Regions from separate parts of the Janthinobacterium rivuli genome, predicted to be linked through region 1. Evidence: predicted binding sites of a transcription regulator. Region 1 holds the regulator's gene; each other region holds the start of a gene.
The links. Region 1 encodes sigma-54, which starts transcription at its own class of promoters, with help from an activator protein. Its sites were predicted from a motif close to TGGCANGNAANCTGCTTT; they were not measured.
Positions count from the first base shown of each region.

Region 1 (4,171 bases):
AAGTGCAAACATTCTAGCGCCTGCGCGGGGAAGATTGCGTTCAACAGGTCCAGGCGCAAAAAAGGGCGCAAGATGTGCGCCCTTAGTTGATCACAACTGCTGGAAGCGGGTGGCCTTAAACGGCGACGACGGCGTCTTCCTCGGAGTTGTCTGGCAGATGCTTGATCGCCTCTTTACCGTGCCCTTGCACTTTGGTTTTGTACTTCATCACTTGCCTGTCCAGCTTGTCGATCAGGGTATCGATTGCGGCATACAGGTCATGCGCCAGGCTTTCCACATAGACGGTTTTGCCACTCAGACGCAGGTTGACTTCAGCCTTTTGACGTTTTTCTTTCTCTTTGAGGTTATCCACGGTCAGAATCACGGCGATATCGATAACTTGATCGAAATGACGTTTCACACGCTCCAGCTTCGTTTGTACGTATTCACGGATGGCTGGTGTCACTTCGAGATGATGTCCGCTGATGGTGAGATTCATACACACTCCTAAAGATGATCGGGTTCGTGCGGTCCATCCTATCCGGCCCGCAGAGGAACCGAAAAAAACTTACAAACACTTACGCAGGCTCACTGGCGGAATTTTCAACGCTTCCCGGTATTTGGCAACAGTACGTCGCGCAATCACCATGCCTTGTTCCCCCAGCATGTCCGCAATCTTACTGTCGGATAAAGGATTTTTAGGGTCTTCTGCTCCTGTCAGTTGCACGATCAATGCCCGTATCGCCGTCGATGACGCTTCGCCCCCCGCTTCGGTGGCGACGTGGCTACCAAAGAAATATTTCAACTCGAACATGCCGTGCGGGGTCAGCATGTACTTTTGAGTTGTTACCCGCGAGATAGTACTCTCGTGTAAACCCAGTGTATCAGCTATTTCACGGAGCACAAGGGGGCGCATGGCAACGGCCCCATGCGAGAAAAAGTTCTTTTGTCTTTCTACTATCGCCTGTGCCACGCGCAGGATGGTGTCGAAACGCTGGCGCATATTCTTGATCAGCCACTTGGCTTCCTGCAACTGTGCGCCCATGGCGCCCTCGCCCTTGCCCTGCTTGAGCAGGTTGGCGTACATGGCGTTGACGCGCAGGCGCGGCATCACATCGTTGTTCAGGGTCACTTGCCAGCCATTGCGCGCGCGCTTGACGACGACGTCGGGCACCACGTAATCGGACACGTCCGAGGCGAACACGGCGCCCGGATGCGGATTGCACTGGCGAATCACCGTCTGCGCTTCGCGCAAGTCTTCCTCGTCGCAATCGAGGGCTTTTTTCAGCTTGTTGAAATCGCGCTGGGCAAACCAGGCCAGGTGCTTTTCCACGATGACGAGGGCCATGCGCCGCGTCACCATGGCGATGTGCGGCAAGCGCTTGATTTGCAGGGCCAGGCATTCGGACGCATTGCGCGCGCCCACGCCGGGCGGATCGAAACTTTGCAGCAGCGACAAGGCCGTGCGCATCTCGTCGGCGTCGATTTCCAGCTCTTCCGGCAGGCGCGCCAGGATGTCGTCGAGCGACTCTTCCAGGTAGCCATTGTCGTCGAGCGCGTCGATGATCAGCTCGACCAGCGCGCGGTCGCGCAATTCGAGCACCGTCACGCGCATCTGCTCCATCAGGTGTTCGCGCAGGGTGCAGTGATGGGCCTCCAGCTGCGGACGCGAATCTTCGTCGTCGGGCGCCTTGCCCCGGCTCGCCTCGCTCCAGTCGCTGTCGCCGCCCTCGGCTGCGGCCGGACTGTCGCCCGCCTCGCCATCAAAAGTTTCCGCTTCGGCCGGCGCGGCGGGCGCTTCCTGGCCTGGCGGCTGGGGCGGCGCTTCGGCCGGCGCCGCCGTGGAACTCAAGGCGCCATCGGACAGCAGGCGCAGCGAACGGTCGAGCGGATCGTCGAGGCGTTCGAGCAAGGGATTGTCCGTCAGCAGTTGCTCTAGCTCCTGGTGCAATTCCAGGGTAGACAATTGCAACAGGCGTATCGATTGCTGCAACTGCGGCGTCAGTGCCAGGTGCTGCGAAGTGCGCAGCTGCAATGATTGTTTCATTGGCTTACATGCGGAAGTGTTCGCCCAGATAGACCCGGCGTACCGACTCGTTCGCGATGATGTCGTCGGGGCGTCCCGACGCCAGCACCGAGCCCTGGTTGATGATGTAGGCACGGTCGCAGATACCCAGCGTCTCGCGCACATTATGATCGGTGATCAGCACGCCGATATTGCGCTCCTTCAAGAAACGCACGATGCGCTGGATCTCGATCACGGCGATCGGATCGACGCCGGCGAACGGCTCGTCGAGCAGCACGAAACGGGGATCGGTGGCCAGCGCGCGGGCGATTTCCACGCGGCGGCGCTCGCCGCCAGACAGGGACAGGGCCTGGTTCTCGCGCAGCTTTTCAATCTGCAAGTCGGCCAGCAATTTGTCCAGGCGCTCCTCGATCTCGGCCTTCTTCAAAGGACGGCCTTCGACGGTCTGGATTTCCAGCACGGCGCGGATATTGTCTTCCACCGTCAGCTTGCGGAAAACGGACGCTTCCTGCGGCAGGTAAGACAGGCCCATCTGCGCGCGGCGGTGAATCGGCAGGCTGGAAATGTCCACGCCGCTGATATCGATGCTGCCGCCGTCCGACGGCACCAGGCCGACGATCATGTAGAACGAGGTGGTCTTGCCGGCGCCGTTCGGGCCCAGCAAACCCACCACTTCGCCGCATTCGACTTGCAGCGAGACATCATGCACGACTTGCCGCTTGCCATAGGTTTTTTGCAGACCGCGAACGATCAGGGTGCTGCCGCAACGTGTATTTTCCATTATTTCTTTCCTGGCGCGGGCGTGGCCGGCGCTTTCTCCGCCGCCGGCGCCTTGGTCTTCGGCTGGATCACCATGCGCACGCTGCCGCCATCGGGCGTGCTGGTGCCGCTGTTGGAATTTTCCATCGCAAACACTTCCTTGCGGCTGTCATACGAGATGAAGGCGCCGTTGGCCACGTCGGTGACTTTCGTGCCTTCCAGGCGGGTCAGCTTGGCTCTGGAAAACAGTTTCACCACTTCCGTCTTGTTGTCGTATTCCACGCGCTCCGCTTCGCCTTCGACCCACAGGTCGCCCGCGCCATCGCGCTTCTGGCGGAAGGTGGCCAGCTTGCCGGGATCGGCCCAGAAGGTAATGAACTGGTAGCCTTGCGGATCTTCCGTGATCAGGGCCCGGCCCGCCTTCATGGTCAGGGTGCCTTTCACCAGCACGACGTCGCCCGTCAGGGTGCGCACCTGCTTGACGTCATCGACGTGGCCGCTGCGTGCCGTGATGACGGCTTCCTTCTCGGAATCGGCCTTCTCGGCATGCGCCACGCCCATGATGGCCAGGGAAAATACGGTCAACAGCAAGATCTTCTTCATAGTATGGTTTCCTTGTTTCATTCTGTCATTTTGCCGCCGCGGCCGGGCGCGGTTTCGGCGGTAGGACCATGCGCAGCGCATTCTGCACTTCCACCACGCCGGTGGCGTTATTGGCCTTCATGCCGACGCCATTGAGGCGCGAGGCGCCCGTCAGGATATCGACAGGCACGTCCGTTTCCATTCTTTCCTCATCCGGGAACACCGTCAGCGCTTCCGTCCTGACCGTCAGGTTCTGCGCCTTCGGGCTGGCCACGCGGTCGATCACGACCTTGCGGTGCAGTTGCAGCCGGGTATTGTCCTGGTCGATATGCGCCAGTTCCGCATTCATGTTCAACGGCGGCATGCCTGGCGTGAGCTTGCGCACGAAGGGCTGGTCGATATCGGACGAATCGTCGGCCGGATAATGCGTGAGCTTGGTGCCCGACACGATATAGCTGGGTTTGCCCGTCAAATCCATGCGCACCAGGCTGAAATTGGTGATGAAATAATCGGGCTCATCCAAATGTTTGCTGGCCTTGATGTCCTGGCTGTTCTTGTTCATCACTTCGAGCAGCCAAAAGCTGGCCAGCGCGACAACAACCGCGCCCAGCAGGGTAAAAATCGTGCGCCAGCGATGGGCGCCTCCTGGCTTACGCATAGGGTTTCACTCTTTCCAATATCACTGGCGGCAAGGCGCGCCTCACTCCAGGAACGGCGCCATGACGCGCGCATAGTTGTCCTGGGCGCGCAGCAGGAATTCGCAGATCTCGCGCACGGCGCCGCGGCCGCCGCCGGCCTGCGTCACATGGTGCGCCAGGCCCTGCG
Region 1 is NZ_CP121464.1:816,133-820,303, reverse strand. It holds gene hpf (ribosome hibernation-promoting factor, HPF/YfiA family) at 116-478, opposite strand; gene P9875_RS03660 (RNA polymerase factor sigma-54) at 548-2,026, opposite strand; gene lptB (LPS export ABC transporter ATP-binding protein) at 2,031-2,786, opposite strand; gene lptA (lipopolysaccharide transport periplasmic protein LptA) at 2,786-3,367, opposite strand; gene lptC (LPS export ABC transporter periplasmic protein LptC) at 3,393-4,004, opposite strand; gene P9875_RS03640 (KdsC family phosphatase) at 4,047-4,171, opposite strand, start outside.

Region 2 (4,171 bases), 2.7 Mb from region 1:
GGCAAACAGGCCCTGCGGCCGGCGCTGGATGAAAATGATGATGAACACGAGAATGGCGATCTTCGCCAGCACGGCGCCCGCCACCGGTTCGAGGAATTTGTTCACTTCACCCAGGCCCAGCGCGGCGATCACGGTGCCGGCCAGTTGGCCCACGCCACCGAGCACCACCACCATGAAGGAATCGACGATGTAGCTTTGGCCCAGGTCCGGTCCCACATTGCCCAGCTGCGACAAGGCCACGCCACCCAGGCCCGCGATGCCGGAACCGAGGCCGAAGGTCAGCATGTCGACCTTGCCCGTGGCCACGCCTACGCAATCGGCCATGCGGCGGTTTTGCGTGACGGCCCGCACGAACAGGCCCAGGCGTGTCTTGTTCAAAATCAGCCACACGGCCACCACGACAACGACGGCAAAGCCGATGATGGCCAGCCGGTTGTACGGCAGCACAAGGCCACCGAGCACGGTGACGCCGCCCGACATCCAGGCCGGATTGGCCACTTCCACGTTTTGCGCACCAAAGATCGTACGCACCGTCTGCATGAGGATCAGGCTGATGCCCCAGGTGGCCAGCAGGGTTTCCAGCGGCCGACCATATAGCCAGCGAATCACCGTGCGCTCGAGCGCCACGCCCACCAGCCCGGCAACGAGAAAAGCGGCCGGTAGTGCGGCCAGCAGGTACGCATCCTGCAAGCCAGGCAGGAAGTTGCGGAAAAACAGCTGGCACAGGTAGGTCGTGTAAGCGCCTATCATCAGCAGTTCGCCATGCGCCATATTGATGATGCCCATCAAGCCGAAGGTGATGGCCAGCCCCAAGGCGGCCAGCAGCAGCACGCTGCCCAGAGAGATGCCGTAAAACACATTGCCGGCGAATTCCATGCGCGCCACCCTGCCCTTGATCTGGCGCATGGTCTCGATGGCGGCCAGCTGCACGGCTTCGTCGGGCTCGCCCCCTTTGTCCAGCATGGCTTGCAGCACGGGCAGCAGCCGGGCATCGCTGCTGCCGGCCAGCGCCTGCACAGCTTGCTTGCGTGTGGCCGCATCGGGCGCATGCAGGTTGGCGCTGGCGATCAGCACTTGCAATATCTGTTTAATCTCAGCATCGTTTTCCTGCGCCAGCGCCTTGCGGATCAGGGGAAGCTGCGCGGGATCAACCGCCTTTTGCAAGGCCTGCGCGGCTGCCAGGCGCGTGGCCCGCTCCGGCGCCAGCAGCTGCAAGCCCGACAAGGCGCCCGCCACGGCCGAGCGCAAGCGGTTGTTGACCATCACGCCATCGATGCCGTCCGGCAACGGCACGTTCTTGCCGCTTGCCGGGTCATATGCCTGCTCGCCATCGACGATATACACCGTGCCGTCGGGTGCGGCATACAGGGCATCGCCCTGCAAGGCTTGCAGCACACGGTCGGCCTCGGGCGTGGCCAGGGCGGCGATCTGCGCGACGGCGGCGACCCTGGCATCGGGGTCGTCGCCGGCCAGCGGTTTGAGCAAGGATGGATCGATGGCGGCCTGGGCCATGGATGACAGGCACAGGCAGGCGAAGACCAGCAGCGATGTGAATAGCCTCATTGATATCCCGGAAAAGCGTTGATGGTCGGCACCACCGGACGCATTGCCCGATGGCGCTGGCGTGGCTCTTTACAGCTTTTGTTTGCCCTCATTGCCCTTGATGAACGGGCTCCACGGCTGGGCGCGTATCGGTTCCTTGGTTTTCCACACGACATTGAATTGCCCATCAGCCTTGATCTCGCCGATCATCACGGGCTTGTGCAGGTGGTGATTGGTCGTATCCATGGTCAGGGTGAAGCCCGACGGCGCCTTGACGCTCTGGCCGGCCATGGCGGCGATCACCTTGTCGGTATCGGTCGACTTGGCTTTTTCCACGGCTTGCGCCCACATGTGGATGCCGACATAGGTCGCTTCCATCGGGTCGTTCGTCACGACCGAACCCGCGTTCGGCAGCTTTTGCGCCACAGCATACGCTTTCCACTGCTTGATGAAGGCCGTATTCACGGGATTCTTGACGGACTCGAAATAATTCCACGCCGCCAAGTGGCCAAGCAAGGGCTTGGTATCGATGCCGCGCAACTCTTCCTCGCCCACGGAAAACGCGACGACGGGCACGTCCGTGGCTTTCAAGCCGGCATTACCCAGTTCCTTGTAGAACGGCACGTTCGAATCGCCATTGATGGTGGAAATGACGGCCGTCTTGCCGCCCGTGGAAAACTTCTTGATGTTGGCGACGATGGTTTGATAGTCGGCATGGCCGAACGGCGTGTAGACCTCGCTGATATCGCTATCCTTGACGCCCTTGCTTTTCAGGAAGGCGCGCAGGATCTTGTTGGTGGTGCGCGGATACACGTAATCCGTGCCCAGCAGCACGAAGCGCTTGGCGCCGCCGCCATCCTTGCTCATCAGGTATTCCACGGCGGGGATCGCCTGCTGGTTCGGTGCCGCGCCCGTATAAAACACATTCTTTTCCAGCTCCTCGCCCTCGTATTGCACCGGGTAAAACAGCAGGCTGTTGAGTTCCTTGAACACTGGCAAGACGGATTTACGGGACACGGAGGTCCAGCAGCCAAACACGACAGCTACCTTATCCTGTGCCACCAGTTGTCTCGCTTTTTCCGCGAACAAAGGCCAGTTCGATGCCGGATCGACGACGACGGCTTCCAGCTTCTTGCCCAGCACGCCGCCCTTGGCATTGATCTCGGCAATCGTCATCAAGGCTACATCTTTCAGCGACGTTTCGGAAATGGCCATGGTGCCCGACAGCGAGTGCAAAATGCCCACCTTGATGGTGTCGGCGGCCAAGGCTGCCTGCATATAAATGGACGTGGCTAGGGCCAGTGCGCCGGCGGCGGCCGCTTTCAGGATGATGCGTCGTGACATGGGGACTCCTGTGATAGGTTCGTGGGGTCAAAGCTGGGCATACGATGTTGTTAAAGCAGAATGCATGCCAGGGCTATACGCCAGCATGCCAGCTTACGACGCCACGATTTGGTGCAGCGGCGACTTTGTTGCACGAAAAAATGCCGGCTGCACAATGGTTGTGCGAACGGCGAACCTGCGTTCTAAATTGACGAAAATGAAAGACTAGAAGTTAAGTATTTGCAAGAATAGTTATCCGTGGGAAATTATCATATAATATATCCTTTAATGAAACTTCAGTGCGCAGTCCTTTATCTAGTTAACGATGAGATCGCGCCCCGGAACACACGCATGCAACCAGTTATCGATAAAGCCGTTCTGTCTGTTCAAAGTCTGCTGAGTCTTGAACAGCTCGAAGTCCCCAGCTACCAGCGCCCCTACAAATGGACACTAAAAAACATCAGCGAACTGTTTTCGGATATTGACAGTCATCGCGACAGATCCGCTTACCGCCTGGGATCTGTCGTCTTCCACCTGCGCCTGGCTGACGAACAGCATTGGCTCGATATTGTGGATGGCCAACAGCGTACGCTAACGCTCCTGCTGGCGATCAAGGCCATTATCGAGCGCAGACGTGGTGCATTGATAAGGCAAGACCTTAGGCAGACCCTTGGCGATCTCGAATACAAGGTCAATGCCTTCATGAAGCGCCAGCACTTTTCCAGCCTGATCTCCCAGCACAATCTGCGGCGCAATTTTCAGGAGCTACTGCGCCTGGTTGATCGCCCCGAATTCACCGAAGAACATATCGACTTTCTCCTCAATCGATGCGAAGTCGTAACCTTCGTGCTTACAGATGTATCGGAAGCCTTTCAATTTTTCGACTCACAGAATGCACGAGGGCGCGACTTGGCCCCACATGACCTGCTCAAGGCATATCATTTACGCGAGTTTGCGGAACATGAGGTGCCACTCAAGGCAGAGACCGTCGCTCACTGGGAAAACCTGCAAAGCGACAACCTTGCCACTTTATTTGCCACTTACCTGTTCCGGGTACGCCAATGGGCCGAGGGCAAATCGGCTCGCTATTTCGGCAAGGAAGAAGTTGATCTTTTCAAGGGCGTCAGCCTGCATCGGAAGGAGCTTCCTCCCTACGCGAAATCGCTGCAAATTGCGCACCATTTCGTGGATGAGTATAACCGTCAGTACCAGCGTCAGATTGACGGCCAGAAAGCGGAATTTCCCTTTCAACTGGATCAGATGATCATCAACGGACGACGTTTCTTTGAAATGGCAGAGCATTACC
Region 2 is NZ_CP121464.1:4,429,541-4,433,711, forward strand. It holds gene urtB (urea ABC transporter permease subunit UrtB) at 1-1,563, opposite strand, end outside; gene urtA (urea ABC transporter substrate-binding protein) at 1,633-2,886, opposite strand; gene P9875_RS20130 (DUF262 domain-containing protein) at 3,217-4,171, shown strand, end outside.
Region 2: a site for sigma-54 is predicted at 2,939-2,956, ahead of urtA (urea ABC transporter substrate-binding protein). Genes of this name have one in related genera too.

Region 3 (4,171 bases), 500 kb from region 1:
CCCTGATGCAGGCTGTTGGCGACGATGGTCAGCTTGCTGTCCGCCGTCGGCTTGACGGTGATCTTGCCGAACGCCTGTTCGCGCGTGGCGGCGCTGTGGTCGCGGAAACCATCGGTGCGGAAGCGCGAGCCGTCGAGCACGTAGCCGATGCCGCCGGCCTGGCCTTGCGCCGTCAAGTCCACCTTGTTGGTGCCATAGCTGCCGCCCGTCACATTCAATTCGACGGACGGGGGATTTTGTCCATCCTTGGAAAACAGCTGGATCACGCCGCCCGAATGGTTGCCGTAGATGGCAGAAAACGGTCCACGCAGTACTTCGATGCGCTCGGCCGTGTCGAGGTTGAAGGTGGCGGCCTGGCCCTGGCCGTCCGGCATGCTGGCGGGAATGCCATCGCTGATCAGTTTGACGCCCCGCACGCCGAAAGCCGAGCGGGCGCCGAAGCCGCGCGACGAGATCTGCAAGTCTTGCGCATAGTTCTGACGATTTTGCACGACCAGGCCCGGCACGGCGGCCAGCGCTTCCGACGCGTTGACGCGGATTTGGCCATCCTGGATACGGGCGCTGTCGACGACGTCGATCGAGGCCGGCACTTCCTGGCTGGGGTGGGCGATGCGGCTGCCGCTGACGACCACCGTATCCATCAGTTGCCCGTTGGCCAGGTCAGCTGCCTCGGCGGCAAAGACGTGGGGGGCGAGGGTGGCGCTACCAGCGACAAACAGGCTGGCGATGGTGTTCAGGCGGAAACGATGCTGCATGCGGATTCTCCAATGTGAATAAAAGCCTGCTTTGGTCGCGTGCGCGGCGCAGGTCTGCATAGTTGTATCAAGCAATATGCCTGCCATGTCTCCATTGGTGGGCTGAAATTATACGCGTGTCAGTGGCACGGCGTTTGCATGCAGCAATGTTCAGATGCGCCGATGCCGCGCGCTTTTCCTGTGTTTTGCCATTGAAAAGGTGATTATGCCCAACTTCTTCCTGCGCTTGCGCCAAGTTTTCTGGCTGTTGCCGGCGCTCGCCAGCACCGCCGTCCAGGCCGTCCCCTTTGCCTATGTTCCCAATGAAAAATCGGGCACCCTGAGCGTGATCGATACGGCCACCGATCAGGTCGTGCGCCAGATCGCCGCGGGCAAGCGTCCGCGCGGCATTGCCGCCAACCCCAGCGGGCGGCAATTGTTTGTCACGGACGCGGCCAGCAGCGCCTTGCTGCTGATCGATAACGCTGGCGGCGCGCCCGTGCGCACGGTGGCGCTGGGCAAGTCGCCGGAAGGTGTCAGCGCTTCGCAAGATGGTAGCCACGTGGCCGTGGCCGTCGAGGAAAACAATAGCGTGGCCTTGCTCGACGGGCATACAGGCAGCTTGCTTGCCGATATCAAGGTGCACGGACGTAACCCGGAACATGCCGTGTTCAGCCCCGATGGGCGCTGGCTGCTGGTCAGCGCGGAAGAGGCCGAGCAAGTCGACGTCATTGATGTGGCACAACGCCGCCAGGTCGCGTCCATTGCCGTGGGACTGCGTCCGCGCGGCATCGGCTTCAGTCCGGACTCGGGCCGTGCCTACGTGGCGTGCGAACTGGTCAATGCCGTCTACGTCATCGACATGGCCGCGCGCAAGGCTATTGCCACCATTCCCGCTGGCAAGAATGCGAATGGCATCGTGGTCCATCCCGGCGGCAAGCAGGTGTATGTCTCGAACGGTATCGACGGCACGGTGATGGTGATCGACACGGCCAGCAACAAGGTGACGGCCACCATTCCCGTCGGCAAGCGCCCGTGGAATATGGCCATCACGCCCGATGGCGCCAAGCTGTACGTGGCCAATGGCCGCTCGAACAGCGTTTCCGTCATCGACACGGCCAGCGCGCGCAAGGTGGCCGATATTGCCGTGGGCGAATTGCCATGGGGCGTGGTGATTCGCTAGTGGCACAGGCGCAGGTGTTCCAGTCTGGTACACCTGTTCCATTGTGCAGCGGCTCAAGCCCGGGCATGCGCTGAAAAGCGCGCCGGTATTGATGCCGCGCCCTTGCAACAAGAGTAAAACCGGCTAAGTTTGTAGTGGGATGGCGAGCTGGCACGGCATTTGCGGAAGACTCCGTGTACTCACCCCATCTGTACCAGGACGTTTGATTTTAATTAAGTAATTCCATTCTAATTAACCCGATAGAGGACGACATGAATCTCGCAGACATCAGCAAACTGGGCGTAGCCAATCCCTTCAAACAACGCTATGACAATTACATCGGCGGCAAATTCGTTGCCCCAGTAAAAGGTGAATACTTTCCTAACATCACGCCGATCACCGGCTTGCCGTTTTGCGAAATCGCCCGCTCCACGGCCGAGGACGTCGATCTGGCCTTGGACGCCGCGCATGCCGCCAAGGATGCCTGGGGCAAGACCTCGCCTGCCGAGCGCGCCAATATCCTGAACCGCATCGCCGACCGCATCGAGCAGAACTTGAGCCTGATCGCCACGGCGGAAACCATTGACAACGGCAAGCCGATCCGCGAAACGATGAATGCCGACATTCCGCTGGCCATCGACCATTTCCGTTATTTTGCCGGCTGCATCCGCGCGCAGGAAGGTTCCGTCGCGCAAATCGATGCGGAAACCTATGCCTACCACTACCACGAGCCGCTCGGTGTCGTGGGTCAGATCATTCCATGGAATTTCCCGATTCTGATGGCCGTGTGGAAACTGGCGCCAGCCCTGGCCGCCGGCAATTGCGTGGTACTCAAGCCGGCCGAGCAGACCCCAGCGTCCATCATGGTGTTGATCGAGCTGATCGGCGACTTGCTGCCACCGGGCGTGCTGAACATCATCAACGGTTTCGGCCTGGAAGCGGGCAAGCCGCTGGCCTCGAGCAAGCGCATCGCCAAGATCGCCTTTACGGGCGAAACGGGCACGGGCCGCTTGATCATGGGGTACGCGGCGCAAAACCTGATTCCCGTCACCCTGGAGCTGGGCGGCAAGTCGCCGAACATCTTCTTTGAAGACGTGATGGATGCTGACGATGACTATTTCGACAAATGCCTCGAAGGCTTCACCATGTTTGCGCTGAACCAGGGCGAAGTGTGCACCTGCCCGTCGCGCGTGCTGATTCAGGAATCGATCTACGAGAAATTCATCGAACGGGCCCTGAAGCGCGTGGCGGCCATCAAGCAGGGCAACCCGCTTGACTCGTCCACCATGATCGGTGCGCAGGCGTCGCAGGAGCAGCTGGAAAAAATCTTGTCCTACCTCGACATCGGCCGTCAGGAAGGCGCGGAAGTGCTGGCCGGCGGCGAGCGCAACACGCAGGCGGGTGACCTGGAAGGCGGCTATTACGTGCGTCCGACCGTGTTCAAGGGCAACAACAAGATGCGCATCTTCCAGGAAGAAATCTTCGGCCCCGTCGTGTCCGTGACCACCTTCAAGGATGAGGCCGAAGCGCTGGCGATTGCCAACGACACCTTGTATGGCCTCGGTGCCGGCTTGTGGACGCGTGACGGTTCGCGCGCCTTCCGCATGGGACGCGCCATCCAGGCGGGTCGCGTGTGGACCAATTGCTACCACCTGTATCCAGCTCACGCCGCGTTCGGCGGTTACAAGCAATCGGGTATCGGCCGCGAAAACCACAAGATGATGCTCGATCACTACCAGCAAACGAAGAACTTGCTGGTGAGCTATAGCCCGAAAGCGCTGGGCTTCTTCTAAACCGGTACACGCGCCGCGCTTGTAGTCCGGGCGCGGCGCGCAGAAAGGGATGCCATGAGTGCAGCAATTGCCCGGGTGGTCGCCACCGATGCGGCGCTGGAAATGATGGAAAAATTGCGCCAGCGTCACGGCCCGCTGATGTTTTTCCAGTCGGGCGGCTGCTGCGACGGCAGTACGCCCATGTGCTACGCGCTGGGCGAGTTCGATGTCAGCGACACCGACATCTATCTCGGCAATTTGAATGGCACACCGTTTTACATGGGACTCGAGCAATTCGAGTACTGGGAGCATACCCAGTTGATTATTGATGTGGTCGATGGCAATGGCGGCATGTTTTCACTCGACAACGGTACGGGCAAGCGCTTTTTGACGCGCTCGCGCCTGTTCACCGATGAAGAGTGCGCGCTGTTGCATGCCCAGCCGCATGAGCACCGCAAGACTTGATACACACATACTAATAAAACAGAGGGAGATGATTGTGC
Region 3 is NZ_CP121464.1:1,315,319-1,319,489, forward strand. It holds gene P9875_RS06000 (TonB-dependent receptor family protein) at 1-755, opposite strand, end outside; gene P9875_RS06005 (beta-propeller fold lactonase family protein) at 961-1,917, shown strand; gene adh (aldehyde dehydrogenase) at 2,169-3,689, shown strand; gene P9875_RS06015 (DUF779 domain-containing protein) at 3,744-4,133, shown strand.
Region 3: a site for sigma-54 is predicted at 879-896, ahead of P9875_RS06005 (beta-propeller fold lactonase family protein). Genes of this name have one in related genera too.